DNA from 3 places in the Flocculibacter collagenilyticus genome. Region 2 is predicted to be linked to each of the others. Evidence: predicted binding sites of a transcription regulator. Region 2 holds the regulator's gene; each other region holds the start of a gene.
What was found. The regulator FliA, encoded in region 2, starts transcription of late flagellar genes. The targets are predictions, from matches to a motif close to CTAAAGNTNNNNNNNNNNNNGCCGATA.

Region 1: a site for FliA is predicted at 5,479-5,505, ahead of fliS (flagellar export chaperone FliS). Genes of this name have one in related genera too.
Region 3: a site for FliA is predicted at 8,730-8,756, ahead of HUU81_RS08140 (DUF4402 domain-containing protein). Genes of this name have one in related genera too.

The regions. Positions count from the first base shown of each region.
Region 1 is NZ_CP059888.1:2,806,601-2,817,131, reverse strand. It holds gene HUU81_RS12465 (aminotransferase class III-fold pyridoxal phosphate-dependent enzyme) at 1-403, opposite strand, end outside; gene HUU81_RS12460 (cytidylyltransferase domain-containing protein) at 405-1,193, opposite strand; gene HUU81_RS12455 (aldo/keto reductase) at 1,231-2,157, opposite strand; gene pseC (UDP-4-amino-4,6-dideoxy-N-acetyl-beta-L-altrosamine transaminase) at 2,148-3,302, opposite strand; gene pseB (UDP-N-acetylglucosamine 4,6-dehydratase (inverting)) at 3,299-4,300, opposite strand; gene HUU81_RS12440 (hypothetical protein) at 4,598-4,930, opposite strand; gene fliS (flagellar export chaperone FliS) at 4,934-5,350, opposite strand; gene HUU81_RS12430 (flagellin N-terminal helical domain-containing protein) at 5,829-6,620, shown strand; gene HUU81_RS12425 (sigma-54 dependent transcriptional regulator) at 7,037-8,491, shown strand; gene HUU81_RS12420 (sensor histidine kinase) at 8,683-9,798, shown strand; gene HUU81_RS12415 (sigma-54-dependent transcriptional regulator) at 9,810-10,531, shown strand, end outside.
Region 2 is NZ_CP059888.1:1,216,346-1,226,876, reverse strand. It holds gene HUU81_RS05390 (protein-glutamate methylesterase/protein-glutamine glutaminase) at 1-741, opposite strand, end outside; gene HUU81_RS05385 (chemotaxis protein CheA) at 770-2,995, opposite strand; gene HUU81_RS05380 (protein phosphatase CheZ) at 3,011-3,772, opposite strand; gene cheY (chemotaxis response regulator CheY) at 3,793-4,176, opposite strand; gene HUU81_RS05370 (RNA polymerase sigma factor FliA) at 4,224-4,946, opposite strand; gene HUU81_RS05365 (MinD/ParA family ATP-binding protein) at 4,943-5,821, opposite strand; gene flhF (flagellar biosynthesis protein FlhF) at 5,814-7,361, opposite strand; gene flhA (flagellar biosynthesis protein FlhA) at 7,382-9,478, opposite strand; gene flhB (flagellar biosynthesis protein FlhB) at 9,537-10,531, opposite strand, start outside.
Region 3 is NZ_CP059888.1:1,816,302-1,826,832, reverse strand. It holds gene HUU81_RS08170 (CsiV family protein) at 1-607, shown strand, start outside; gene HUU81_RS08165 (outer membrane protein assembly factor BamE) at 619-882, shown strand; gene HUU81_RS08160 (DUF4402 domain-containing protein) at 951-1,433, shown strand; gene HUU81_RS08155 (Ig-like domain-containing protein) at 1,496-4,183, opposite strand; gene HUU81_RS08150 (SdrD B-like domain-containing protein) at 4,261-7,398, opposite strand; gene HUU81_RS08145 (fimbrial biogenesis chaperone) at 7,364-8,149, opposite strand; gene HUU81_RS08140 (DUF4402 domain-containing protein) at 8,158-8,697, opposite strand; tRNA gene HUU81_RS08135 (tRNA-Pro) at 8,986-9,062, opposite strand; gene HUU81_RS08130 (EAL domain-containing protein) at 9,184-10,531, opposite strand, start outside.

The DNA.
Region 1 (10,531 bases), 1.6 Mb from region 2:
AAGCGCGTGAAAGCCTCACAGCTGCGGATGTGGCGTCAGTCCCGTTTTTCCCAAACCGTACCATTTCAGCGCAGGGAATAAGCGAAATAATTTGCTCGGCAACTTCGTGCTCTAAACGGTGGGGTAATGAAAATGATACTCCTGACTTTAATTGGGCAATCACGGCGTTATCAATTTCTTCGTCCTGATATCCAACAGACACCGCCAATAAGGCATTCATAAAATCTATATATTGATTCCCGTCAATGTCCCAAACTTCTGCACCTTTACCCTTATCAAGAAACAATGGTGCGACTCCAAAGGGCATCGAGTAATAACTTTTACTAAACGTTTGTGAAGCCATGGGAATGGTTTTAGCTGCGCTGTTAAAGAAGTCGATAGAATTTTGGTATCTATTGGTCATATTAGTTGTTCTCACGGTCTTCATTCAGTGACTTTTCTAGCCCTTCATTTCTCATAATATCTTGATTGATTGACTGCCAATGCGGATGTTTTTCTAGCAGCTTTAACACATCCTGATAGTTAAAATGAGGGTTAATAGGGTAGAGGGCTTCATAAATCAATGTAACAAGTTGGTAATCTTCTAACTCGTCAACGGTCCATCGATGATGTGACATATCTTTACTCGCACTTACATTGTGTAGCTTAAAGTTACCTTGGTTTCGTATATATAAAGTGACGTGTTCGCGTTCAGATTTTAACTTTGCTTCACGGTTGGCTCGTTTTAATGCATCAAAGGTAAATACTTCTACATCTAACCCGTCGGGTAATGTAGGAGGGCAACAATTTGAGGTGTAATCGCTACCGTTTTCTATGTGGTGTTGAATCACTTGATCAATTAACTCTGGGTCAATTAATGGGCAGTCACCTGTAATCCTCACTATATGATGCTCGCTATTACCTGATGACGTGCTATTTAAATCACCTAAGTACAGTTCGGCACAACCATAAAAGCGTTTTAACACGTCATTCAAATCACCACGATAACACGCAATATTTAAATGTTTACACAACTTTGCCAGCTCGTCATCACTTGCTTCAGTAGAGGTGGCAACAACTAACTGCTCAATTAGCTTAGCTTGGCTAACACGTTCAAGCTGGCGGGCAAGCATCGGCTCTCCCAGTAATGGTTTGAGTACTTTGTGTGGTAATCTTGATGATGATGTTCTGGCTTGTACAATGGCTAGAATCATAGTTCTGGTTCGCTTATATTACGTATAAATGTAAGTGCTAATTTAGAGTCCAATTTGAGGGGATGATTAACCCCTCGTCATGCTGTTTAAATTGCGATAGATCTAACTTAGTTTTTGTAACGTCAGATTTTCCGCTTGCTTTAACAATTTCTTCAAGTTGTGTGTGATTGCAACAGCCTACTATGGTGACATCAATATATTCTTGTTGTTGAAGGAATCCGATTGCTGCTTCAAGTGGCGTGATGTTGTGCGCCTTAAGCTGACTAAAGTAGGTATCTAATATCGTGTTATAGGGGGCAAAATAATTGGGCCTACTGCTATTTGGTGCCGACTCGTTGGTCATCAGTAGTAGCCCTTGTAAAAATGCGGAACGAGTGTGTATTTCAATACCCGCGCGATGTGCCGCACTCAATAAATTATTATCCAGAAAACGTTGATCAAATACATTTAGAGGTACTTGAATAATATCGATCTTAAAATGATCAAGAAGGTAGTGAAGTTGTTCGGGGTTATATAATGATACGCCTATTTTATTACATAACCCTTGTTGTTTAAGTTCTAACAACTGGTGATAAATTGCAAGACGAGCACTTGAAGGCGGTGATGTAAGGTTATGAATTGGCATTAATGCATTGGCATCATGAAGCATCACCGCATGGAGGTGGTCTTGCTGCAACCTGTCTAAGCTGGCTCTGATTTGTTCTACAAAATCTGGAGATGCGCTGGTTACAGGTGGAATTTTAGTGACAACTTTAAAATTGCTGGTGGAATGATTGGTACTCTGTAACACTTGCCCTAGTCGCTGCTCGCTGTCACCGTAAGCTATAGCTGTATCAAGCACATCAATGCCGTTGTTAGCGGCGTATTGTAATAAGTGAAGGATTTGTTCTTCACTAACTTTACCTTCAGTATTTGAAACGCCGTAATCTAAGCCAAATTGTACGGTACCTAAGCCTAATTGCATGTCTGAACCGCATTAATAACTTCTTTAATAACAATATCTTGTTGTTCTGTTGTTAACTTAGGATATAAGGGTAGGCTAATTGCTTGTGCCGCATGTGTTTCTGCGTTTGGAAACATTCCTGTTGTAAAGCCTAGCCGGGTGAAATATGGCTGAGTATGGATAGGAATGTAATGTAAATTAACCCCGATACCTGCTTGCCTTAACTGCTTAAAAATCAGCTCATGACAATGTTGTGGTACCTTAATTACAAACAAATGATAGGCACTGTAACAATCTTCAGAAACGGTTAAACAGTCAATATCGGCTTGGTTGAACGCGGTCATATAGCGTGCTGCAATGTGATTTCGACGCGTAACATATTCATCGATACGACTAATCTGAGACAGCCCCAACGCGGCTTGCAGCTCAGTCATTCGATAATTAAAGCCTAATGTGACTTGTTCATACACCCAAGGTGCTGGATTTGATGCTGCCATTATCGATTCGTCGCGAGTTACCCCATGGCTACGTAACAGCATTAACTTTTGATGCAGTTCGGGCTTGTTAGTGAGCGCCATACCACCTTCTGCTGTCGTCACAATTTTTACGGGATGAAAGCTAAATACCGTAATGTCTGAGTATTTACAGCTACCTATTTTGGTATTTTGATAGCGCCCACCAATGGCATGTGAGGCATCTTCTATAATGGCAATATTATATTGCTTAGCTAAACCGCTAATTGCGGCCATATCACAACTTTGTCCAGCAAAATGCACAGGAATAATAACTTTAGGTAAGCGATTATGTTTTGCCGCCTGTTCAAGTTTATTCGATAAGGTTTGGATACACATATTGCCTGTTGTTGAGTCAATATCAACAAAGTCGACTTCTGCGCCACAATATAAAGCGCAGTTAGCAGAGGCAACAAATGAGTTAGGGCTGGTCCACACAATGTCTTTTTCAGTTACGCCCAACGCAAGACAAGCAATGTGCAACGCCGATGTCGCACTGTTTACCGCCACCGCGTACTCAGCATCACAATATTTAGCGATGGTTGCTTCGAACTCTGGTACCCGCGCGCCTTGAGTGATTAAATCAGAGGTGAGCGCTTCCATTACGGCATCAATATCCGCTTGCGTGATATCCTGTTTACCGTAGGGGATCATGCCATTGCCTTGTTATTGAAATCAGAAATTTCATCAACAGATAAGAAGTGCGGGTTAGTATCAGAGCTATATTCAAATCCTTCTGTCACCAGTTGCGCTTCTTCTTTAATGGCATTCACCGTGTAGTCATTGCTTCGACTGCTAAAACTTATCGTAGGCGCAATAACGTAATGATCAGCATACTCAAAGGTATGATAAGACAACTCACCTGGGCACATCACTTCATGGAGCTTCTCTCCTGGTCGAATGCCGATGACCTTTTGTTTAAGATGAGGAGCCATCGCTGTCGCTAAGTCAGTGATCTTAATTGAAGGGATTTTTGGGACGAAAATTTCACCACCATACATACGTTCAAAATTCTTTAAAACGAAGTCGACGCCATCTTGTAAACTTATCCAAAAGCGAGTCATATTCTCATGAGTAATTGGAAGTTCTGTTGCGCCATTATCAATAAGGTTTTGGAAGAATGGAACGACTGACCCACGGGAGCCTACTACATTGCCGTAACGCACCACGGCAAATTGTGTGTTATGGCCGCCTGCAATATTATTGGCAGCAACAAAAATTTTATCGGACGCCAATTTAGTTGCGCCATATAAGTTTATTGGATTAGCTGCTTTATCAGTAGAAAGCGCAATTACGCGTTTAACATCATTGTTCAGAGCTGCATCTATTACATTTTCTGCACCATTAATATTGGTTTTAACACACTCCATTGGGTTATATTCAGCGGCTGGTACTTGCTTCATTGCTGCGGCATGAATAACGTAATCAACGCCTCGCATTGCTCTATTTAAGCGATCTCGATCTCTAACATCACCAATAAAATAGCGCATACAGTCTTGGTTGAACACTTGTTGCATCTCAAACTGCTTAAGCTCGTCGCGAGAAAAAATGATAATCTTTTTGGGATTGTATCGACTTAATAAGGTTTGGGTATATTTTTTACCGAATGACCCCGTTCCGCCAGTAATTAAGATGGTTTTATTGTCAAACATAAGTGCCTCTATCCAACACAGTGAGTATTACTGATCCCAGCAAAATATGTGCCTATCAATAATTAGAGTCGACTGAGTTAAGTATTGTCTTAAAAATGCATACTTTATTTCACAAATGAAAGTGTATGATGAAGGTATTAATGACCTCATTTTACTCATTCAGTAATGAAAAAAATAAGTAACTCAGTTAATTGTAATGCTTTGATAATATATCAACTTCTGTAATGGTGAAAGTTTGAAAGCGCTTTCACCACTAGCAGAAGGTTAATATGTATGAGAATTGTGCAAGTTAGCTCATTAAGCGGTAAATAACTGATATTCCTTTACCACTTTTGTATTGCTTTTATGCTTAAGGAGTTGCTGGCGTATTTCGTTTTTACGAGTCAAATACTTGACGAAAACAATGTTGAATTCTTCGTGCAGCGCTTCAAGTGTCGGCTTGTTTTCAATCAACCAATCTTGCTCGGTTGTTTCAAACAACACATGAAACAAATCTTTCTGCTCAGCAATTTTATCATTCACTTCTTCAACTGCATCTTCCGCTAACGCAGAAAGTAACTGTGCGTTAATGGCATCAATTTGTTGAACGATGTTTTCTGGCAGAGTAGGGAAAGTTGATACATTCATCATGGATTAACCGTTTACTGCTTTCTGGGTTAAAAACTCTTCCTTAACGTCGTGCGGGATAGCTTCCCAGCCTTCTTTAATATTTCGCATAATTTCAATAACTACATCTAATAGTTCAGTAGAGTTATTTAAATTAGCTTCTAATAACGTACGTTGTGCATAATCATAAAGATTGTAAAGGTTGTTAGAAACATCACCACCATCATTCATATTCAAGCTATCTTGTAATGCACCTACCAAAGTAATTGAGTCGGAAATTAATTTCCCCTTTTGCTCAGTGTCGTTACGCTCTATATGCGCTTTGGCACCTGATAACTTGCCGATGATGTTAGTTAATACAATTGTGATAAGCTCATACGGGTTAGCGTTTGCAGCCGCATTGATTTTCATTGCTTTGTATTTTTGAATTGATGCTCTAGACATAATGTTTAACTTCCTCAAACCATAATCAATATTTAAAGCAAAATTCGAGCCATATAATAACCCTATTGCTGTAAAACTAGGTGCTCGCCTCGTTAAAACCTAATGTTATTCTCAGTGAACATAAATAGTATCTGCATAAATCTGAAAATCTTTAGGCATTTTATGCAATAAAAATATAACTCTATGATCTTATAATAATTAAGTTGAATGATTTTTGTACTATTAAATATCCAAAGTAAAAAGTCTCAATGGTCCATGAATCAGTATCTATTTATTGATAAGTTACTTTCATTAACCTCTTTAAATATAGTTCTTTTCGGCATATGAAGACAGTTTTACCAAGTTAGCGGTTGGTTAAAATTTGAGCGGAAACTATACTTGTGATAAAATGCACAAGCTTTTCAGGGCTTGAGGTGAGTAATTCAATTTATTGCTATGGCTTTGGGCTGACTTTTAATGATTGAGACAGGAGCTAACAATGAAAATTGGTGGTAACAGTAATGCACCAGCATTAACGCAATTTCAGGAAAATCAGAAAAAGATTTTTCAACAATTGGCTTCTGGGCTAAGAATTAATCAAGCCAAAGATGATGCCGCAGGGTTACAAATAGCTAATAGGTTAACGTCTGAAGTTAATGGCTTGAATATGGCAATGCGTAACGCTAATGATGGCATTTCGTACGCACAAGTGGCCGAAGGGGCATTGTCGAGTGTGGGTGACGCAGTAGGGCGAATTGAGGAGCTTTCAATTCGAGCGGCTAATGGGTCATTATCTGCTTCTGATCGCAAAGCGATTCAGCAGGAAATTAGTCACTTACAAGAGCACGTTGGCGATGTTTATAAGAATACACGTTTTGGCGATCAGCAAATCTTCTCTGGTGGTTCATTATCTTTCCAAGTTGGTGCTCAAAGCGGTCAAACCGTTGACCTTGCAGTAGGTGGTGAAGGGGTTAGTGCGTTACAAAGTATTGATGTGAGTACCGCTGCTGGTGCACAAGAAGCTATTGAAATAGCACAAGCTGCCCGTGACGAAGTGAGCTCATCCAGAGCTAATTTAGGCGCATTCCAAAATCGCTTAGGCAGTACCATTAATAATTTGTCTCAAACAGCAATTAACACTGAAGAAGCAAGAAGCAGAATACAAGATACTGATTATGCGAGAGCTACGTCAGAGCTAGTTAATCAGCAAATTCAAGATCAAAGTGCGATTGCAATGCAGGCTCAAGCTAATGCAAATCAGGGGCAAATATTAGGGTTGTTAGATTTCTAATCCTCAACCTTCTCAATTTTCTTTGGGGCTAGTTGCTAGCCCCCCCCCTAAGCTCTTGGATGAGCTCATAAACGTATACAATTAACAGAGCTAGTAACATTGCTGCTACGATATACAAAATATTGATTTAAAGCAGGATATTATAGAAGTCGTATCTACCTGTGATGAGTTCGCTGATATTTCTTTCCCCTTTATACCCACTTTAAAATTTGTATGTTGTTATAGTAAGATTTATGTAAATTCGTGGCTCGTTACTTTACGAATTCAACATCCAATACATATCGATAAACCATAGCCAGTCAATAGTTAGTCAATTTTTTGAACAAACGTCAAAATACTGCCATAAATTTCTTGCTTAAATGGAATTGCGTTTTACAATTAAAAACATACTGTTAAGCACTTAGGTTGTACAATCTATGCAAAATATTCGTCGTGTAGTGATATTAGATGAAAACACAGCGAGGGCTGAAAGGCTGGCTGTCTCACTGTCTTTTATCGGCGAAAAAAATGAATGTATTTCAATTGATGAAGTTTCAACTGCGTGTGAACCAGCAAATGCTGTTACTGCGTTTGTGTTAGGCGCACTTACTTCTGGTGAGCATGCGCAGCTTATCCGTGAAAACCCTGAAGTTCCTTTTGTGGTAATAGGTGAAACGCTAAAAGAGTTAATGGAAATACCAAATGTTATTGGTATTCTAGGCGAGCCATTCAATTATGCCGTTGCAACACAGCTATTGCACGACTGCCAAGAGTATCGCCGACTTATTCCCACCCAAAAACATCGTAATGATGCTGCCAAATTCTCTGGTTTGATTGGCCATACCCCCTGTATGAAAGAGATCCGATTTTTGATTCAGCAGGTAGCTACTACCGACGCAAATGTATTGATTTTGGGGGATTCTGGAACAGGAAAAGAGGTTGTTGCGCGGAACATTCATTTATTGTCTAAACGCAGTAACGGCCCGTTTGTGCCTGTTAACTGTGGTGCAATACCGGGTGAGTTATTAGAAAGTGAATTATTCGGTCATGAAAAAGGGGCTTTTACAGGGGCTATTTCTGCGAGGAAAGGTAGGTTTGAACTAGCGCAAGGTGGCACACTCTTTTTAGACGAAATCGGTGATATGCCGCTGCAAATGCAAGTGAAGTTATTGCGTGTGCTGCAAGAGCGTATTTATGAGCGCGTAGGGGGCACAAAAGCGATCAATGCCGATGTCAGAATTTTGGCGGCAACGCATCGTAGTTTAGAGCAAATGATTGAAAGCGGGAAATTCAGAGAAGACCTTTATTACCGATTGAATGTATTCCCTATTGAAACGCCGTCGTTACAAGAGCGCGCTGACGATATCCCCATGTTAATTGATGAGCTATTAAAGCGTTTAGACTCTGAGATGACTCAGGCACTTAAGTTTACCGATCGCGCCCTAGAATCTTTAAAAATGCATCAATGGTCTGGTAACGTGCGCGAATTATCCAACTTAGTTGAGCGGATGGCGATAATGTATCCTAGCCAAGTCATTGATGTAACGGAACTACCAAGAAAATACCAGCACATAGATGTTGATGCCTATGTACCAGAATATCCAGATGAAATTGCTGAACATAATGCATTAATGGATTTATTCAGTGATGCTTCTGAAGATGAAATCGAAAATGAAAACATTAGTGATGTATCAGACGCAATAAATTTAGGGTTATTGCCACCAGAAGGTATTAACCTTAAAGAGCACCTTGCTGATTTAGAGGTTAGCTTTATCACTCAGGCGCTTGATCAACATGATTATGTGGTGGCGCGCGCAGCTGACGTACTAGGGTTGCGAAGAACAACATTAGTAGAGAAAATGAAAAAATATAATTTAGTAAAAGACGAGTAAGTAGTTTCTTACGCGTCTTTTTTGCTTAAAAAACCACCGTCAAACTCTAGTCACTTTAATTTTTACTATTTTTTTAGTGCTTAATCTTACTTCGTTTTACTCCGTAACTACCTGTTTAATTTAGTAAAACTCTACTTGGCATAAAACGTGTATTAGTCATGCTAGTTTAGATTTTTTAATGGTGTAGCGTTATGGCTTCAATACATGCTCTTAGGCAAGACTTTCAAGACCAAGAATTGTTTTCAAGTGACCTGCTAAGTAACTTAGCAATGGAATCCTACACTGGTGAATTAAATCAGTTACGTCAACAGTCCAGTTGGTTAAGCCATTTAGTAGACATTTTACCCGCCGGTGTCGTTGTGTTAGATGCAAGAGGTAGAGTAAAAGATGCTAACAAAGTAGCTCTTGAAATGTTGGGTGAGCCGCTTGAAGGTGAAAAGTGGACTGATGTGATTAAGCGTTCATTTCGTCCAAGAAGTGACGATGGGCACGAGGTTTCCCTTCATGACGGTCGTCGCGTTAAGTTGGCTATTACAGCATTAGCTCCTCAGCCGGGACAGCTCATATTAATGACTGACTTAACTGAAACGCGTATTTTACAAGAGCGTATAGCGCAAATGCAGCGCTTATCTAGTTTAGGTAAAATGGTTGCATCCCTAGCGCACCAAGTAAGAACGCCTCTTTCCGCTGCAATGCTTTATGCTGCGAATTTAGGTAATGAAAGACTAACACCTAATTCCCGTAAAACCTTTCAATGTAAGTTAACTGAGCGCTTGAATGACTTGGAGCATCAAGTTAATGACATGCTGCTGTTTGCTAAAAGTGGCAGTGAAAACCAAGTTGTAAAAGAAGTGTCTCTTCAAAACTTGCTTGCTGAAGTGCGTGCAGGCTCCGAAGCGATGGTATTGCAAAATAATGGCAAGCTTTATGTAGAGCTACCAGAGCCCGACATCCTAATTCTGGGCAATAAAGTATCCCTTGCCAGTGCAATTCAGAATCTTATTCATAATAGTATTCAGGTTATTGGTAATGGTGCAGAAATAAGTATTAGCGCATATCGTGCGGTATCAGAGAATGAAGTCGTTATTTCTGTAAGAGACAACGGGCCTGGTATTGCAGGGGATATACAAGAAAAAATATTCGAACCTTTTTACACCACTCGTAGCCAAGGAACCGGATTAGGCTTAGCGGTCGTTAAATCTGTATGTACGGCGCATCATGGTCGAGTGTCGATTAACGGTGCGTGTAATACAGGAGCTGAATTCTTATTACATATCCCAATTATTGCAGAACCGTCGAACAATTAGGGGGAAGCGCGATGACGAATAAAAGTGTTCTTGTTGTTGAAGATGATGCGGGTTTACGCGAAGCATTATTAGATACCTTAATGATTGCAGGTTATCAGTGTGAAGCAGCGTGTAGCGCTGAAGAAGCTATCTTAACCTTAAAAAAGTCGAACATTGGCATGGTGGTGAGTGATGTGCAAATGGGACAAATGTCAGGTTTGGATTTACTCAAAAGTATTAAGGTTAATTATCCTAATTTGCCTGTATTAATGATGACCGCCTACGCTTCAATCAACGATGCTGTGCAAGCAATGAAGGAAGGGGCAGTTGATTACATGGCTAAGCCATTTGCTCCTGAAGTGTTACTTAACTTAGTGAGTCGTTATGCTCCCGTTGACGAGCAGCCAGCTTATGAGCCTGTAGCCGCTGATGAAAAAAGCTTAGAGTTATTAAACTTAGCTAAACGCGTTGCAGCATCTGATGCCAGTGTTATGGTGACAGGGCCTAGTGGTTCGGGTAAAGAAGTACTTGCCAGATACATCCATGAAAACTCGGCAAGAAAAGAACAACCATACATTGCGATAAACTGTGCGGCAATTCCAGAGAATATGTTGGAATCGACCCTATTTGGCTATGAAAAAGGGGCTTTTACCGGCGCGGTGCAAGCCTGCCCGGGCAAATTTGAGCAAGCACAAGGCGGTACTATTTTACTTGATGAAATTACGGAAATGGATCTTAGCTTGCAAGCAAAATT
Region 2 (10,531 bases):
AATAATAATAATGGGGTAAGGATATGAGGCTGGAAATTGCGTCAAAATTGTTTGTAAGGCCACAGGACCGCCAGTTGAGCAACCTATTGCCAATAATTTATAGTCACCATTACTGCCTCCTTTTCTTGTTACTAAAGGAGGTGGTGCGGTAGCTGCTTTACTTTCAGGTTCTGTCCGTTTCAACGCACTCGAAGAAGTTGAACCAACACTTGAACTTCGTAAGCTGCTCAGTGAGCTTGCACTAGAAGAGGAGCTTGATAATGAGGAGGGGCGACTTCTACTTAACGGCTTAGGAGAACTAGTGCTAGGCGCTGGTGTTCCGCTAAATGGGCTAGCGCGGCCGGGCCTTTTAGCAATTGCTTTAACCCTTGTTTGTAACATTACAATCGCATCTTTTTTATCACGCGCAATGTCTTCAAACTTTTTAGGTAAAAAATCAACCGCTCCTGCATCTAACGCATCTAGCGTTGATTGCGCGCCTTCATGAGTTAAAGACGAGAACATCAGAATCGGCGTTGGCTGAACTTTCATGATCCCTTTTACAGATGTAATACCGTCCATTACTGGCATTTCAACATCCATGGTGATCACATCAGGCTTTAATAGCTTAGCTTTTTCAATAGCATCCTTGCCATTTACCGCTGTATCTATAACTTCTAAATCACTATCTTGATTGAGTATATCGCTAACTCTTCTTCGAAAAAAACTAGAGTCATCTACCACTAACACTTTGATCGACATTGGACATCCTTAGCTTGGCTCAATAAAGCTATCTCATTGAACGTTTAGCATAATGTTTAAGCAAGCTAGGCACATCAATAATTAATGCGATCCCCCCGTCTGATGTAATTGTCGCACCAGCCATTCCAGGTGTTCCTTGCAGTAAATCATCTAATGGCTTAATGACTACTTCTTCCTGGCCGATTAACGAATCTACAACAAATCCCATTTGCTGAGTTCCAATTTGAACTATTACAACATGCCCTGCATTCTTCTCATCCTTGTCATATTTGGTTGTAGCTAACCACTTTTCCAAATAAAACAATGGGACTGCTTTTTCTCTAACAATAATCGTTAGCTGGCCATCAACAATGTTAGTTTTGGTTAAATCTAGATGGAAAATTTCATTAACCGTTGCTAAAGGCAAGGCAAAAGTTTGAACACCTACAACCACCATTAGGGTAGGCAAAATAGCAAGTGTTAACGGTACTTTAATTTCTAGCGTGGTGCCCGTTCCACGCTCAGAATCGATATGTAATGACCCATTTAATTGGGTAATTTTAGTTTTAACAACGTCCATTCCCACACCACGGCCTGAAATATCAGAGATTTCAGTCTTGGTCGAAAAGCCCGGTGCAAAAATTAAGTTATATGCTTCATTGTCAGACATGCGTGCAGCAGCATCGGTGTCTAAAATCCCTTTACTAATAGCAATATCTTTTAGCTTTTCAGGGTCCATCCCCGCACCATCATCAACAATGGTCAGTAAGATATGATCGCCTTCTTGTGATGCTGACAAACGTACAACCCCCGTACGAGGCTTACCCGCAGCTTCGCGAACATCTGGCATCTCAATACCGTGGTCAACCGAGTTACGCACCAAGTGGACGAGTGGATCGGCAAGTGCTTCAACAAGGTTTTTATCTAAATCGGTTTCTTCACCTTCCAGCTCTAATACAATATCTTTTTTCAAGCTTCTGGCTAAATCACGAACAACCCGAGGAAAACGACCAAATACTTTCTTAATTGGCTGCATTCGAGTCTTCATTACTGCACCTTGCAAGTCAGCAGTAACCACGTCGAGGTTAGAAATAGCCTTAGACATGTTTTCGCTTTCTACTGAGCTGCCTAAGCTGACCAAGCGATTGCGTACCAATACCAACTCACCAACCATATTCATTATTTGATCTAGACGTTTAGTATCAACACGAACGGTCGTTTCAGCTTGTGGCGGAGGAGATGCCGCCTTTTTAGGTTCAGTTGCAGGCTTACCTGCAGGTGCCGCTTTTTTAGCGGGTTCTTTTGCCGGCTCTTTTGCTGGTTCTTTTTTGGGAGCAGGAGGCGGTGTAGCTTTAGGGGTACTTTGGTTTGCTGCTTGCCCTGCACTTTGACTAGGCGCAGCTGGTGTAGACTTAACTTCACCCGGCCCTTTACCTTGCCCATGAATATTATCTAGTAACGACTCAAATTCATCATCACTAATTTCATCATCTGATGAATCACTAGCTGGGGCTTGAGGTGCAGCTGGGCTGGCGGGTTTACTTTCGTCTGCTGAGTCAGCTTTAAATGAGCCTTTACCATGTAGTTCGTCGAGTAACGACTCAAACTCATCATCTGAAATCTCATCACCTGAATCAGACGACTCCGATGCGGCAGGCGCAGATTCTGCTGCAGGCTTCCCAGATGGCGCTCCACCACCGTGTAGCTCATCTAGTAGTGCCTCAAATTCGTCTTCACTAATATCATCGATATTCTCACCATCGCCTTGGGCGGCTGGCGTGCTTACTTCATCGAATAACTCTGGTTCTCCAGCCGCGGGCGCTGATGCAGGAGCTTCGGCTGCTGGCTCTTCGGCTGGCGCTTGCTCTACCGCTTCATCTTCACTTTCAGGCTTACTTAATCTATGTAGCTCTTCAATAAGTTCAGGATCAGCAGGATCAGGCTCTTCTCTATTTTGAACAGCTGCAAACATTATGTTGATGGTGTCTAGCGCCTGTAAAATAACATCCATTAATTCTGGGGTTACTTTACGTTGCCCTTGCCGCAATACGTCAAACACATTTTCAGCACCGTGACAGGCATCAACTAGCGTTGTTAAAGAAAGAAATCCTGCGCCGCCTTTCACTGTATGGAAGCCGCGGAAGATTGCATTTAATAAATCAGCATCTTCAGGATTATTTTCGAGTTCAACAAGCTGCTCGGATAATAACTCTAGGATTTCTCCAGCCTCAACCAGAAAATCCTGTAATATGTCTTCATCCAAATCAAAGCTCATGCAGCTGCTCCCCTTTTAAAAGCCTAAACTTGACAATAAGTCGTCTACTTCATCTTGATCCGTAACTACATCTTCACGCACTTCTGCATTCATGATCGGACCTTCCGCTTTTTCTTTATCGGACTGACTTAATTTATCTTTAGATTTATCATCAGCTTGCGCAAGCGCAGCATCCTCACCAGCAAATACCTTAAGAAGATAAATTAAGCTATCTTCCACTTCGCGCACCAATTCAATAATGCGTCGAATTACTTGTCCGGTTAAATCTTGGAAATCCTGAGCCATCAATACTTCTGTTAACAGCACGTGTAGCTGAGCGGCATCTGTTTCAGCTTGTTTGATAAAGTTGTCTAAATTGCGGCACAGCGCCTTAAATTCGCCCACTTTCAAGTCACGACTCATTAGCTTATTCCAGTGTGGTTTTAGCTGTGCGATGTCATTATTGATTTTGTCAGCGATTGGTAAACTTGACTCCACTGCATCCATCGTTCTATTGGCTGCTTGCTCAGTTAAGTTCATTACGTAATTAAGTCGCTCTTTAGCATCTGGTAAGTCATCATTTGCTAAATTTGAGATGCGCGCATCAAGTTGGAAGTTACGAAGTGAGTCGTGTAGCACACGAGTAAGTTTGCCTACTTCCGCAAACAATTCGGAGGACTCTGGAGAGCTGGTATCATGAATGATTTGATTCGCTTTATCGACTTCACCATCTTCCAATAACTGAACCAACTCTTTTGCCTGCTCAAGACTAATTAATGAAGCATTTGATGCTGACATTTTACTCTCCTTGAACAGGATTAACCTAGACGCTCAAATATTTTATCTAATTTTGCTTTAAGCGTGCCCGCTGTAAATGGCTTAACAATATAACCATTAACTCCCGCCTGAGCAGCAGCAATAATTTGCTCCTTTTTCGCCTCGGCAGTTACCATCATTACAGGTATATGTTTTAATTTATCGTCGGCTCGAATGTTACGTAACAAGTCAATACCTTGCATGCCCGGCATGTTCCAGTCAGTTACTACAAAGTCGAAATCGCCATTTTGTAACATAGGAAGTGCCGTACTGCCATCATCTGCTTCTTGTACGTTTGTGAAGCCAAGATCTCTTAACAAGTTTTTAATGATACGTCTCATTGTAGAAAAGTCATCAACAACAAGAATCTTCATATTCTTATCCAAAACACCCTCCATTGAGGCAATTTAACTTTTATTAATTATTATTTCTATTATAGCCAAGTTCGCATTTTTGCTTTCAATTTATGCATTGCCTGACTATGAATTTGGCTTACTCTTGATTCACTTACATCAAGAACTTCACCAATCTCGCGTAAATTTAGTTCATCATCATAGTAAAGTGAAAGCACCAACGCTTCCCTTTCTGGTAATGTTTTAATCGACTTCACTAATGATTGCTTAAAAGCTTGGTTTGCAATTCCTTCAAAAGGCTCATTCACAGATTTATCATCATTGTTTCCCGACAATACATCTTCCGTTACGCCTAAGTCTTCTATACCAATTATTTTGCCAACATTCGCTTCGTTAAGCATATGATGGTATTCATTTAGTGGAATATCAAGTTTTTCAGCAACTTCTGTGTCAGAAACATCTCTTCCCAGTTCTGACTCTAATTCAGCAATCGCTTCGGCAATCATTCTGCTATTTTTATGAACTGAGCGAGGCGTCCAATCACCACGTCTAATTTCATCTAGCATTGAGCCTCGGATACGAATGCCTGCATACGTTTCAAAGCTTGCGCCTTTGCTACCATCAAACTTTTTTGCTGCTTCAATCAAACCAATCATGCCAGATTGAATTAAATCATCTACTTGAACGCTTGCAGGTAGCCGCATCATTAAGTGATGCGCAATACGCTTTACAAGCCCTGCATGGGCTTCAACAAGCTGGGATAGCGTATCTTTTTTTTCATAAGTGGCAATTTTCTTACTCAAATTTCGTCTCTTGACTCAGTATGATTTCTGACTAACTGCTCTATAAAAAACTCTACGTGCCCTGTCGGTTGCACTGGAACAGGCCACTTAATCGCCTTAGCGGCTAAATTTTTAATCGCAATTGACGCTGGAGATTTAGGAAACGCGTCAACTATAGCCTTTTGTTTTCTAACCGACTTTCTTATATTTTCGTCAAACGGAATGGTCGCGACCATTTCTAGTGAAACATCTAAAAAACGATCCGCTACTTTGGACAGTTTAGCAAATAATTCTTGTCCTTCACGTAAACTACGCACCATATTCGCTACAATTTTAAATTTGTATACGCCGTGCTCTCTGCTAAGTACTTTCATTAACGCATAAGCATCGGTAATCGATGTAGGTTCATCACAAACAACCACAACTACGTCTTGTGCGGCACGTGAAAAACTCAGTACCATTTCGGAAATACCTGCTGCGGTATCTACAAGCAATACATCAAAAGAAGACTTTATTTCACTGAAAGCACGAATTAACCCAGCATGCTCAGCCGCTGATAGCTCAACCATTGAACGAGTGCCGGATGTTGCAGGCACAATCTTAATGCCGTGAGGCCCTTCCACTAAAATTTCTTCTAGCGAACATTCACCAGAAAGAACATGGGAAATATTTTTTTCAACGCGTAATCCAAGCATCACATCACAATTTGCTAACCCGAGATCCGCATCTAATACGAGTACTTTTTTTCCTAACTGCCCCATTGCGATAGCAGTATTAAGAGATACGTTTGTTTTTCCTACCCCTCCTTTTCCGCCTGTTATTGATATCACCTTAATGGGTTTACTTTGATTCATATTCCTCAGGCCACTAGCTTGGTCGAAAAGATTTTTATTCATACATTCCTACTGCTTGAGGCTCTGTTTGGGTGTACCAAACATGTTCCGAGCCACTTTGAGAGTCGAGCAAATCTGCCGCATTTTCTACGAGTTTCTTTGCAGACGCTACTTTAATATCTTCAGGTACTCTTTGTCCATCAGTAAGATAGCCAATTGGTAATGCATTTTGGATCGCGACGCTAATTATTTCTCCTAAGCTCAAACTTTCATCAAGCTTGGTGAAAATACAACCAGAAAGTGCAATGCGCTTAAAGTGCTCAATGCTTTCTTCTAGTACTCTTCTTTGTGCATTTGCTGATAATACTAAGTAGGTCTTGATGTTAATATTAGTGCTTGTAATCAATGTATCAAGTTGTTGTGTTAATCTTAAATCGCGTTGGCTTAGTCCTGCAGTATCAATAAGTACTAATTTCTTGCTTCTCATTGATTTTAATAACGCTTCAAGTTCCGTCGCATCTTTTGCAATTTTTACTGGGCACCCCATGATTTTACCATAAGTAGCAAGCTGCTCGTGCGCACCTATTCTGTATGTGTCGGTAGTAATTAAACCAATATGTTCTGCCCCATGCATTTTTGCATATTGAGCGGCAAGTTTAGCAATGGTCGTGGTTTTACCTACACCAGTAGGCCCAACAAAAGCGTACACTCCACCTTTATGGATCACATCGTTACGAGTTGTACTTAACTGGCCTTCAAGTAATTCGAGTACACTAGGCCATGCTTCATGGTCTGCAAGATCTTCAGGAATAAAACACGCCATTTGATCCGCTACTTCATCACAAATACCTAGTGCTTTTAATTTTTTAATTAGCATTGCGCGTAGCGGCTCTTTTCTTTCCAGTTCCTGCCATAATAAGCCAGATACTTGATGCTCTAATAACTTTCTTAAAGATGCAATTTCACCTTTCATGCTTTGCATGTCGGCTTGATGCTGTACAGAAGCTGTTTCTGATGTCGCAGTTTGATGATGGCTTGCCGTTTGATTATAAGCGGCCTTCGGAGCATGTGTTTTTTCTGTTTTATCTAACGTATCGAAACCGCGAGCTAAATTCGCAGGCTTACTATTTAAATGATTATTTCTATTTGGCCGTGCAGGTTGCGCTTGCTTAGCAGTTGGTGTTGATTGAGAATGAGTAGCTCCCGCTTTATGTGCCTTAATTGCATGCTGACGCGACAGTAACGCCTCTAAAGATGAAGCAATACTTTCTTTGTCATTGTTAATCGCACCCTCAGCTGCATTATTTAATAGCGCTTCAAATTCAGCAGTGGGCTTAATAGGTTCGTGACTAGGGTGCATCACAGGAGCCCTATCTTCTTCATCAGCAACAGCATGTAAGGTACTTGCCCTAGTAGGTGATTGAGTAGGCTCAGGCTGTTTTGTTTCTGCAGCTTTTGGTGAGTCGTAATCAATTGCCGCTACAATTTCGACCCCTTCAGCCACTTTTTTGTTAGACATTATAACTGCATCTACACCTAACTCTTCTTTAACTTCATTAAGCGCTGTACGCATGTCTCTTGCTACAAAACGTTTGATTTTCATTTTCTACCCCTAGTGCAATTTTACTGGCCGATAGAACTAACAATTTTAATTTGTTTTTCATCCGGAATTTCTTGATAAGAAATAACACTTAACCCCGGAATAGTGTGCTTAACAAATCGAGAAAGTACCGAACGTAACATTCCTGATGTTAGTAAAATTGATGGCTCGCCAGACAGTTCCTGATTTTGATGCGCTTCGCTCAATGATTTTTGAATGCGCTCTGCTAAACCAGGCTCAATGCCTGCGCCTTCATCGCCCGCCATTTGCATCGACTGATGCAACATCTGTTCCAGCTCTGGCGCCAAAGTAATGACAGATACTTCAGGGCTTGATCCAACTAAGTTTTGAATAATTAAACGGCGTAATGAAATACGCACCGCTGCTGTTAATACATCAGTGTCTTGGCTTCTTGGTCCGTATTCAACAAGGGTTTGAACAATCGTTCGCATATCACGAATTGGCACCCCTTCGTTTAATAAGTTTTGTAGCACTTTAACCACCGTGGTGAGTGGTAATACATCCGGCACCAATCCTTCAACTAACTTAGGATAACTTTTGGCCAGCATGTCTAATAAATTTTGCACTTCTTCATGACCGAGTAACAGTGCGGCATTATTCGTTAAAATTTGGCTTAAGTGTGTTGCCACAACCGTTGCTGCGTCCACTACGGTATACCCTAAAGACTGTGCATGTTCCTTATCTTTTCGGTTAATCCATATTGCGTCCAAGCCAAATGCAGGATCTTTCGTTGCAACACCATCTACAGGGCCAAATACTTGCCCTGGGTTAATCGCAAGTTCACTGTCGTGCTTTAACTCACCATCGCCGGTGGAAACACCCATTACTGCGATTTGATAAGCATTAGGATCTAGGTCCAAATTGTCACGAATATGTACTGCAGGCACTAAAAAGCCAAGCTCTTGAGAGAGTTTCTTCCGTACCCCTTTAATTCGGTCCAGTAACTCACCGCCTTGTGATTTATCTACAAGCGGAATTAGCCTATAACCGACTTCTAGGCCAATAGTGTCAATTTGTTGAACGTCATCCCAACCAAGCTCTTTTATTTCTACAGGCGCAGTCGGCTGCACTTCCTGCTCCCTTTCAACCACGGGGTTAGCGGCTGCTTTACTTGCTTTCCATTTGGCATAGCCTGGTACGCCTGCCAAAATACAGGCTAATAGTAAAAATGCGAAATGCGGCATGCCAGGAATAACCCCCATAACAAACATCAATCCTGCTGCAATAAACAGTGGCTTGTCGTTACCTAATTGCGTAACAAATTGATCGCCCATGTTTTGCTCGGTATTTTGACGTGTTACAACAATAGCTGTCCCTACTGAAAGTAATAATCCCGGGATTTGAGCAACTAAACCATCACCAATAGTTAGTAATGTATAAATCTCAACTGCGGTACCAAATTCTAGGCCGTGTTGAATCATGCCAATAAATAAGCCACCAATAATATTAATAAATAAAATAATAATGCCGGCAATTGCATCACCTTTTACAAATTTACTGGCACCGTCCATCGAACCGTAAAAGTCAGCTTCAGCCGTCACTTCTTCCCGTCGTGCTTTGGCTTGTTCTTGCGTGATAAAGCCTGCATTTAGGTCAGCGTCAATCGCCATTTGTTTACCCGGCATTGCATCCAAAGTAAAGCGTGCTGTAACTTCTGAAATACGTCCCGCACCTTTAGTTACCACCACAAAGTTAATAATAATTAAGATCAGGAATACAACTAAACCAACAGCGTAGTTGCCACCAATAACCACCGAGCCAAAGGCTTCAATAACGGCTCCAGCCGCATCGCCCCCTTTGTGGCCTTCTAGTAATACAACACGGGTACTCGCTACATTGAGGGCAAGTCGCAGTATCGTTGCAATGAGTAACACACTGGGAAAAGCGCCGAATTCGAGCGGCTTCAGGGTATAAACGGTCACTAGCAACACAACCAGTGCTAGCGAAATATTGAAGGTAAATAGAATATCTAAAACAAATGCAGGTAACGGTAATACCACCATGGCCAGCACAGCTAAAACCATTAAAGGCGTCGCTATACCTTTGAGGTATATCATTTTATCTTTATTTAACGAATTTAAAACCGCACTTAATTCCATACATCAACCTACTTAATCACACGCTACCTAAGCGATTAAGCAAGTAGTACGCCAAAAATTAGTAACTGAATTCTGGCGGTATGGGTAGGTTTTTACTTAGAGGTTTAGGCTTGGTTCCTTTCTTTGTTTGGAATTGCTTTAACTGGAACACGTAAGCAAGCACTTGAGCAACTGCCACGAAAAGTTGCTCGGGTATTTGATCATTCACTTCTGTGGTGTAATAAAGTGACCGCGCCAGCATTGGCGACGCAATAATAGGCACATCATGGCCTTTTGCAATTTTTCTAATTTGCAGTGCCATGTTATCGATTCCTTTGGCAATCACAATAGGTGCGCCTGCACGCTCTGTATCGTATTTTATTGCCACCGAGTAATGCGTAGGGTTAGTCACCACGACGTCCGCTTCAGGTACGTCTTGCATCATCCTACGCTGTGCCATTTCACGCTGCGTACGCCTAATCCGCCCTTTTACTTGCGGATCACCTTCTTGGTTTTTATATTCGTCTTTAACTTCTTGTTTGGTCATGCGTAATTGCTTGGCATGATTCCACTTTTGAAAAGGCGCATCCACTGCCGCAATAATGGCAAGGCTGACGGTAAGCCCTAAAAATATCCAAGCCATTAGCTCAACAGCATCAAATATATTGGTAGGTACTGACTGAATGCTTAAATGAATAATATCGATGAAATACGCTTTTAGTAAGAAAAATGCAACCGTTGCTACTACCCCGAACTTTAAAATCCCTTTTACTAGCTCAATCGCCGCCTGAGGGCCAAACATCCGCTTAAAGCCTTTCATTGGTGATAGCTTATTTAACTTAGGCGCCATTGCTTCCCAACTAAAGTTAAAGCCGCCTAAAATAATATTACCAATAAATGAAGCAACTAAAATCAGAGCAAAAATACCAATAAACGGCCCCGCGATGGCGCTTGCCACATCACTCCACACTGAGAACATTTTTGTGGTGTCGTATGCATCCGCTCTATTTAAGGTAAATAAGCGCTTCATGACCTCCATTAAACCTAACGCTAGCCCTTTACCGTAAATTAGCA
Region 3 (10,531 bases), 600 kb from region 2:
TTTTACTAACCAATACGATTATTTTGGACAACCATTAAAGTTATTAACACCGCCAGAAACAGTAGCGGTAGACGCTAGTGCTGTTAGTGACAGCGATCTGGAAATGGAACAATCGGTTTCACAGGAAGAGTTGGTCTCAAAAAACATCAACGAGCTGCTTAATAAAATTGAGCAAGGTTATCAAATAAACTTTGAAACGCACGAAGTGATTACAGACGAGCCTTTAGAGCCAGTAAGCTATTTACCTGAAAAGGTATGGGAGCTAGACGGTTTATTTCGGGTTCACTTAAAGCATTACCTATTTGTAGAAGCCGAATTCAATGTAAGAAAGCCAGCACAAGTTCCACTGGCATTGCTAGACTTAAATGCTGATACAAACAACGCTGGTCATCTTGATGTTGCTTCAAACAAAAATGAAGTGGATGCATTAAACCCTCTTGCACACAGTACGATAATGGAAGCGAACAACACGGATAAAGAAACATCAGCTCCCAACCTTAAAACGTATTACTTTAAGCAAAATAAACGCGTCATCAGTGGCGAAATACACTACTTTGATCACCCTCATATGGGAATGATTATGCAAATAAGAAAATATAAACATTAAAGAGCATTAACATGAAGTACTTTAGTCGAACACTTTGCACTATCTCAGCTATTCTTTTAGTAGTTGGTTGCACAACAAAATTAACGCCTGAGAATTATGAAAAAATAAAATTAGGGATGAGCTTAAAACAAGTTTCAGAAATTATTGGCTCACCAACTAATTGCACCGACGTAATGGGCGCAAAAAATTGTATTTGGGGAAATACCAAGAAACACATTAAAGTCACTTTCATAGCAAATAATGTAACGCTTTATTCAAACACTGGTATAGATTAAGAATCTGATAATCAGGTTTATAAAGCCTAAATAGGAAAAACAGTTTAGTTATCAAGAGGCAGAGAATATTGAAGCACGCCACACTGGCTACACTTAGCACAGTCATATTGTTTGCCTCTGCCACATCTACATCATGTGCGGCGCCATTAGCATTAACCCCCGTTCAGCAAGTAAACTTTGGTAATGTCATTTTTACTTTAGGCACGTGTCAAATGGATGTAAATACTGGCGCGATTAGTAATGTAATGGGTGGAAGCTGCTTAGATGGTGCAGGCCAAAATGGGCGCTTTCAAATCACAGCGGATCCTGCCCGCACACTTTCAGTTACGTTACGTGAGTTTGACAGTAGTCAGTTTACTTATGCCCCAACAGGTGAACTAAACAACGGTGTAACCACCGTACCCATTAATTCAGGGCTACCCTCATTTATTAATACTAATCTTGGCACTGTAGACTTAGAAGTTGGCGGCAGACTCACCATTAAACAATCCTTGCTACCAAACACAACCTATTCACTTGATTACGACGTGGTGTTTGAACTTACGTTTTAAGCTCATATATCAGTTTTAACGCTCTTAAATCAAAATTATTTAAGAGCGTTATTTAAAGTTACTTAAACTTTTTCTTTTCTTGTGTATCTTATTAAAGACACAAATAACATAAAAAATACAAGAATATAAAGTGAGCCACCTTTACTAGCTGAACCGCTTTTTGCCCCATTATTTACAGGTTGCGTTTGCTGCTTTTCAGTAATGCTGATGTTTACTACCAGTGTTGCTTCTAAGCCTGCCGAGTCGCTTGCTGTAATACTAAAGCTATCATTACCTGCACTATCTGAAGAAGCTGTATAAGTTATCTCACCAGAATTAGTTACTTCTACACTTCCTTTTGAAGCTTCCGTTGAGACTGTAAAACTTAATTCGCTATCATCCACGTCTGTGAAAGTTGATGAGATTACTTTCGATGCACCTTGCTCAACTGAAATTGAAATTTCCTCCTCGCTTGATACAGGAGCATCATTAACTGGCTCAACTAATACACTAACTTTAAAGCTTGCAGTATTCCCATGTATATCGTTAATAGACATGGTAATTTCATCTTCACCATTAAAGTGTTGGTTAGGAATATACTGAATTTCACCAGAGTCTGTAACACTAGCAATACCATTAGTTGCTTGGTCTTTCACTGAATAACTCACTGCATCATTCTCAGGATCAATACCCAATAATGTCGCTGTTAATGTGGAGTCTTCTTCTGTGATTAAGTTTAAGTCATCATGCTCAGGACCAACATTAATATATGCTGTCACTATATGACCAGACGTATTTTTGGCAACAGAAATAAATTCGCCATTTACCATTGTTGAGATACCATTCGATAATATTTTTTTATTATAATCTAGTACTTTTGGCGAGGAAGGCTCACTAATATCAATCAAATGCGTACCTTCGCCTGAAGCTATTAAATATTCGCCATATACATGCAAACTTCTTACTTCACCACTTAGCACAACGCTAGTAATTTTTTTGATATCTTGCTCATCGCTAACATCATGAACACTGATAGCAGGAGAATTGCTCTCCCCCATAAGGTCTGGCAAAAAGAGGTAATTTCCTGAGCTGACTACATTACCCTGAAAAGAATAACTACTATCCTTATCAATTTCGCTCACCAATCTAACGTTATTTATATCTTCAGTATTATAAATCAGCACTTTCTTTGGATTAGAATTAACAGGTAAGTATAAGCGAGAATCTGTAACATGAGGGCGCTGCACATAGCCGGAATAACCCGTATCGTACGGAACATCAAAACTGCTACCTGCTTCATAAATAGATGTAAAAAAACTTAATCTTTTATAAGCTTTAACATAATAGCCATTTGCCAATGGCACAATCTGACTATCTCTTGCAGACCAATGAACAGTACCCAACTGAAGGGCATTATCTAACCCATTTTCAATATCACTCCATTGATGAAGTTCTAAGTTTCCATAACCAACTAACAAGATTTTTTCTTCATCTGCATACAAAGCGGTTATATCTGAGCCGTCTCTAACAAATTGTTGGTGATAGCGCCATTGATTATTCTCTTTTGTCCAAAAATTTAATGTAGTATCTAGTGCTGTAGTAACTAAACGATTCTTGGTATATGAAAAATCTGTTACCTCACCAGATTGCGAAAATTGACTAACCATAGAGAGCTTCCCTTCATCACTCTCTTCATACACACCTAGCCCCCCAGAACCTCCGGCAACATATAATTTTCCGCTGTCCCAAAAAGCGTCATGGTTAAATCCACCATGAGTTTTAACTATGTCAACGAGTGAGATATTATTTTTATCGCTAATATCAAAAATATCGATAGTGCCATAAATATCTGTTGCATATAGTTTATTTTCTTGAATAGCAAAGCTTTTATACGACACAACTTCTTCTTCATGTACATATACTTCAATTAGTTCATCATCAATTAACTCAGCAATATGGAACCCCCAACCTCTGAATGACATATACACGTATTTTCCATCAAAGTGTATGGCGCCGTAGGAAGGTTTCGCATTTGAGAAGGTAAGCTGTTTTGATTTAATAGGTAAACCATTTTCATCTGGTTCAATGAGGTAAATTTTAGCTGGATTATCAACTTGGTTGCTTACAGATATAATTTTGTTATTGGTGAAAGAAGAGCGAAGATAAATGTCATATGAGGGTCTGGTTGGACTAAGTTCCCCTACAAATTTTGTAGATATTCTAGACAGCTTACCATCACTTGCAAGGCTTAAGTGTTGAATTTGGACACCAGACATTGGTGAAGTTACATAAATATGATCTGACTCATTATCTACAAGTAGCTGAGCCTCAGCACTAACAAGATCAATTTCAGCCTCGCTAATAAAGTTCAAGTGCCCTTCTTCATCCACCGTAGCACTTATTACACGATCACCTACTGACGTATAAGCCAATATAAAAACATAATCTTCATTTGCCTTCATATCGATTACATCGACCATATAACTATCATCAACCATAAGTGGATAATCATAGTTAGAATATTGATTAACCAATTTTATGCTGCCATCTGCGTGCAGCAATATATCAATGGTAGAGCTAGCTCTATTTGTACCAACTTGTGACGTGCCCGATGTGAGAATATAGTCTTGATGTTTTACCACTAAACGGTATGGGTCTGAACCAAAAGTATCACCCTGCACTATTTTGACTGACTTTGCATTAACGGCTTGGTTCACAATAAATAAGAATGAAACAAGCAATGCTGAAAGTAAGGTTTTCCATTTAAGCATTCTTTTATCCTATAACCTTATGAAGCAAAAAAATTGGAAGGATAATGCTGTATAAACTTTTAGCTGTAAAGTGCTTTTTATTCACTCGTATCATATTTGTGAACAAATCCACCACGCTCATTTATTTGCTCTTTATTTTTGCTAAATATACTTCTTATTTGCTGCTCAGAATTAAGTTTTCCATACACAACTTTATAGAGCGTGCTTGTTCTGTTTGATACTTCTAAAACATGCTTGTCTAATCCTGCGAAGGTTTCAGGCTCACTCTCTGCTAAGCCTTTCTGAGTATATGCCGCCATTTGAACACCCCAATATGTCTGCTGAGAATTTTTACTCTGTTGATTAGTCGAGACTATTGAAGAATCTTGTATATTTTTTTTATTTGGTGTGCTTTTTTCGGGGGAAGGCTCTTTTGGCAAGCTATTATACTTTACGCGTTTAAACTGAATTGCATCCCCTTCTAGCACATATTCACCTAAGTCAACAAATCCACCTTGTTCACTTGCAATAAAGCGATGGGATAAACGGTTTAGTTGGCGTTCAAATTGATTAGAATTGTTATTTACGAATTGTATTCTATAGCGACTCGGGATGAGCTTTCCAAAAGCAAAATAACCTTCGCTGTCTGTTATCGTTTCAGCAACCAACTCATTTCGCATATTTTTAAGCTGCACAGTAATATTTGGTAAACCAACAATATTATCGTTGCGCTGAACCACTAATGTACCTTCAGCTTCAGTTGCATTGTAAAATGGCAGTACAATTCTATTCATTCCACCAGCATGGGTGAATACAGAAACTTCTTTTACATAAGGCGTAATATGTAACTCGTCGTTTTCTGAACCGTCGACAATGATTTTAGCCTCGCGCTGCGTAGGAACTCCGGGTAATACAACTCGACCCCGCTCGTTGGTGGCGAATCGATTCCAGTGTTTATAAGGATAAAATTTTATGTTACTTAGTGGCTTATCAAAATTATCCATTCGTAAGTTAGCGTTTTTATCCAAATAAGTAATCATGTCAATTGATGAGGAGGTTGGCTTAAGTTTCGACGCCAGAATTAGCGAGTTATCCTGATAGTCATAACCTAAATAAAATTTAATACCCACATTGATGGTGTATTCTTCATTGGAATCGATATTCGCTTGCCCGTTTAAAATTATAGAGTCGTTAATCCAAGAGAGGTTGTAACCCAGCTGCCATTTTGCATCTTCGTCTGGTCGGTAACTAATGTTCCCGCTTTGGTATACCTGCTGGTTTAAACGGTTACTCATTATCAATTCAGCGCTGGTAACATCAAAGTCATGCTGGTTTGAATAATTTAAGATTGACGAAATACGCGTGTCTTTAACTTTACCGGCTACTTTTAATGACCCACTAAAATATTGGTCAGACTCCCCTTGTTGCTCAACATTAAAATAGCTCAAACTATTAGTGACATTAATCAACCCAAACTGATTGGAAAACTTAACACCCAGTTCGCTAATCGTGTCTTGACCGTTATCTAAGTAGTTCACAAAAGTTGAATACTGCTGACGCGAATCACCTAAAAAGCCAGAAAGCACTGCGTTAATATCGAAATAAACTTCGTCTTCAAGTGTGGTGACATTTTGGCTTTCAAAGTTATCTGCGAATAAACCGGTGACATTCACATAATGATCGCCAATATTGCTTAACGCGTTAAAATTAATAGCCGTCCCTTTATCAACTTGTTTGGTTAATACGCCCTCTAAAAAAACATTTTCGATGGACGTTCTTATGGAAGTGGATAAATAGTCTTCTCGTTCACCATTTATACTGTGCGAATTTACAGCCGCACCTAAATTAAACCGTTCTGAAAAAGCATAATCTACACTTGATTGATAACTTAAATCGTCTGAATATCCCTCTGAGTCAGCTAACTTCCCTTCCAACACGGCATAATCTGGATTATAAAAACTGCCTGAGAATTGCCATTCACCTTCTGGCATCATGTCGTTGCCAATGACAATATTTCTCACTTCTGTACGCTCTTCACCATATCGACCGTATAATTTAATAATGTATTTATTTGCACCAAAGTACTTTTCTACGTTATTAAATATGTACCGACCATTAGCTTGCACCGTTGTAAAGTCCAATAACTGCCCGTTGCGGTACAGTTCTACCTCCCAACCAGCTGTGGCTTCCCCTTCAATACTAAATGCAGCTAAATCTTGTATTGTGTTATTTTTATTTCTAAGTAAACGAACTCCTAATCCAGTGTTGTTATTTAAAAATAGTGAGTTACTGGTATTTGAAATGTCGCCCACATTGTATTCAGTAAAATGATTAAAAATATACTTGTTGGGATGCGTGCGATAACGGCTGAAAGAAACTCGCGACACCCTATCTTTATTAGTGCCATCATTAAGCGTTACTGATGCAGCATGGTTGAGTAAGTCAAACCGTGAATTAAGGTAATAACTAGAAATTAGCTTATCATTTCTATTTGACGCGTAATTAGATCGCAATTCAAATTCTGTTTGAGGAAAGGTGAATAAGTGGTATTCGTCTTCTATTAACCAGCCAGCATCGCCATTAGACATATTCAAGGCGCCTGCTAGCTTCCTTTGCCTTGCTATACGTTCTTGTTCTTGTTGATACGGAAACACGGATTGATCAGTGTTTAATTCGATTTTGAGTTGGTCAAACTTCGGATTTATTTGAACAGGAAGTAATTCAGCCAGCGTTGCTGCTGAAATATACGTTTCAATGCCATCCGTTGCCCAGCACGCTACTTTCCCTTCCTCAGTAATGTTTTTCACAGAGGATGAATTGAATAAAATGTTATAGCCTTGCTCGTTTAGCGAAAAATCAATCGACTGCTTATCTTCGATTGTGAATTTAACTCCCAATGAACTAAATAATGCACCTACGGGGAGTAGAAATTGCTTGTTTATGTGCAGTACATCATAATTTTCTAAAATGATATTTTTGTTTAGGGAAAAATCTACAATCATCCAATATTCATCATAAACTTCACATTGATTCAATTGGATTTGACGTAATGCCGAGGGAGGCTCATCAGCGAAGCTAACGGCAGGTTTACCAGTAAACACGAATAAACAGACAACCAAAGAAACTTGGCTAACCAAGCGCCTTTTACAAACTGATGAAAGACTAATTCGCCCTTTAAATAAAAAGCCGAATAACGAAAAGTTATTTAGCCAATTTAAACGTTTTATTTGCTTCAAGACTACCGCCAAATTGTTTATTTTCTTTATATTCAATTCTAATTTTTTTACTGTTAAGCGGTTTAGTTAATGGAATATTCCATATCTTTTTTTGTGCTGGAGTATAAATTGAAGCACCGGTAAGAAAGCCAATAACCTCATCAGTTTTTTCTTCATATACTTTAATATCTCCGTAAAGTGAGCGATTACCTTTACGTGACTGCACTACTCTCAGTGTAGCTTGATTAGCGTGATTCACTAATTTTGCTGAAACGAGTGATGTTTCTGCATTGAACTTGCCTTTTCTTACAATCATAGGGATGTTATAGGCAACAGCGGCATTCAATTTAAATATGCCGGGTTTATTTTGACGCACACTTTTGCACAACATATTAAGATAGCTAACGTACTCACCTTCATTTACTCGACTCAATCCTCTTGCCACAATTTTTACTTTTTGTGAGGTATTAGGTCTAACGGTTACATTCCGAGGTGAGAATTTAATAATGTTATTCGCCGCATTAGGTACTTCATCAGCTGATTTAACTTTAACAAGCTCGCCTTGCTCATCAATATTGAAGTGATTAAGTGATAATTTACAATTCGCTGCTTCGTCACCATTGTTAAAAATAACAAATGCGTCTGATTTATTTTTTTCATTAAAAAAGAAGCGATATTGCGTAAAGTGAATGGAAGGAGCAGCTAACGCTGCTCCAGTTGTACACACAATTACCGTAAAAACGGTTAAGTATAGTGTTACCCGATTCAACATAGACTACCTTAATAAGTTGCGGTAATTACGAAGGTGTCATTATAAGGCGTGCTTGGTGTAAGATTTTGTACGATATTTAGTGTACCACCTAAATAAAGCGTAAAACTCCCACCAGCAGGCATAGTAACGGGGTTCACACCACCAGAATTAATTGTGGCTTCCCCACCAGGGTTAGTTGCTGTGTCAGTATCGGTCTCGCCAGTAAGTGATAATGTAAAGTCTGTACCAGACATACCACTTAAATCAAAAGACAAATTAACAACCTGACCAGCTTGGCCACCAATTGTGTACTCACCATATTGACCAGTACCAGTTAAACAGTCTCCAGAGAGTGCACCAGTTGCGGAGGCAGAACCTACAAAAGCGTCAAGTGTACAACTGTCTCCCGAAATACCAAACACTTGAGTACCAAAACTGATCTCAGTAACAGGCGTAATGGTAACATCGGCAATAGTTGTAAAGCCTACTTGTGCTGTATACGTTGCTGCAAATGACATAACAGGAAACAACGCTGCAGTGATTAATAATTTCGGATGAGAAATTTTCATACATACATTCCTTAATTTTTACTTCAGTCTAGTATCGGCAAAACAGCCGATAACTTTACCGAGTTATTAAAAGAATGAATCGGGTAACTATAAGTGTAGAATATATTTCAGTTTTCTGTAGTAGGCGTGGTATCTGGCCGCAAAGTTATTAGTTTTGACGGTTATTTTACTGGCGTGTTGTCAGTATGCTGGATGAGCAACGTTAATAGCATGTTACGATAAAGAAAATAGATTATTAAAACTAATGCAAGGGTATTAAAAGCTAAAGATTGGTGGGAGATTAATTAATGGTCGGCTTGGCGAGATTCGAACTCGCGACCCCTGACACCCCATGACAGTGCGCTACCTGGCTGCGCTACAAGCCGACTAAGGGGCATATAATAGCGAAAGATTTATTAATTACAATCCCTGTATTGTCTAGGTGACTGTCTTTTAATCAATTATTCCCTTAAATTAGGTTGTACCTTACGACTTCTGACATTATTTCTAAAGATGGCTGGAGTAATGTTGTAACCATTCTATATATTTATTAAGCGCAACAGGTTTACAGTACAAATAACCTTGACCAAATTTACAGCCGTATTCTTTAAGCACTGCTTCTGTGGCTTTTGTTTCAACGCCCAACGCAACCGCCGAGCTACCCAGTTGCTGTGCCATTGAAATAGTGTTTTTAACAATGACTTGTTTTCGTTCAGACTGTTCAATTTTTGAAATAAAAGTACGTGCGATCTTAAATGAATAAAATGGAATAATTGTTAAATTCTGCAACGACGCATGACCTGTACCGTAATCATCAATTGCAACCCTCACATTGTAGCGTTCTAACTTGTTCACCACAGATAAAATATTCTCATAATCATCAAGCATAATTGACTCTGTTAATTCCAACACTATCTTTCCAGGATCAATCTCATTTTTAGATAATTTATCAACAATATTTTGTACGAAGCCATCAGATGCTAAATCTTTGGCAGAAATATTAATAAACATCGTTTGATTAAAACCTTGCGCCCTTAATGCATCAAATTGAACAATGGCCTGATTAATAATCCAATTAGTTAACGCACTAATGACACCGGTATCTTCAGTTAATTGCACAATCTCAATTGGGTTAATATAACCCTGCGTTTTATGGTGCCACCTTAATAACACTTCAGACCCAACAACGCTGTAATCTTCGTAGCTGATCACAGGTTGATGATACAGTTCTAGTGTATTGTCTTTAATTGCGGCCATTAAGTCAGAAAGCATTTCTACCTGCATTTGGTAGTTGGTATGTTCCGAGTCGTTATACATTATAAATGGTATGTCATACTCTTTAGCATGATGTAGTGCTTGAAACGCCTTTTGATAAACATCTTCGAAGCTATCACTGTGGTGTGGATACCTACTTGCCCCTATATTCACATTCATGGTCATCTCAATGTTGCCCACTCTCGATTTAGTCGCAAATGCCTCTTTTATAATCAACGTCATAAAATCAGCCGTACTGTCGTCATACGTTTCCGTTAATATCAGGCCAAAGGTAGCATCGTCAGTTTTGCATATATGCTGCGCTACTGGCTTTTCTTCAAACTGATACATATTTACTGTGTTTTCAAGATATTTAGTCAGATGCTCTGTAAATTCAAGCATTAAGAGTTTGGTGCTCTCCATACCTAAGGTAATGCGAATCGTATTAATTTTTTCAGGCTCGAATAGTATTAGCGTGAAGCTTCGTTGGTCTTCTATTAGTGAATGAATACTTTTCTGAAGAAGTTTTAAGTTAGGTAGCCCCGTTACCTCATCATGAAAAGCCATATAGTCTTTTTCTTGTTCGTTGGCACGAAACCGA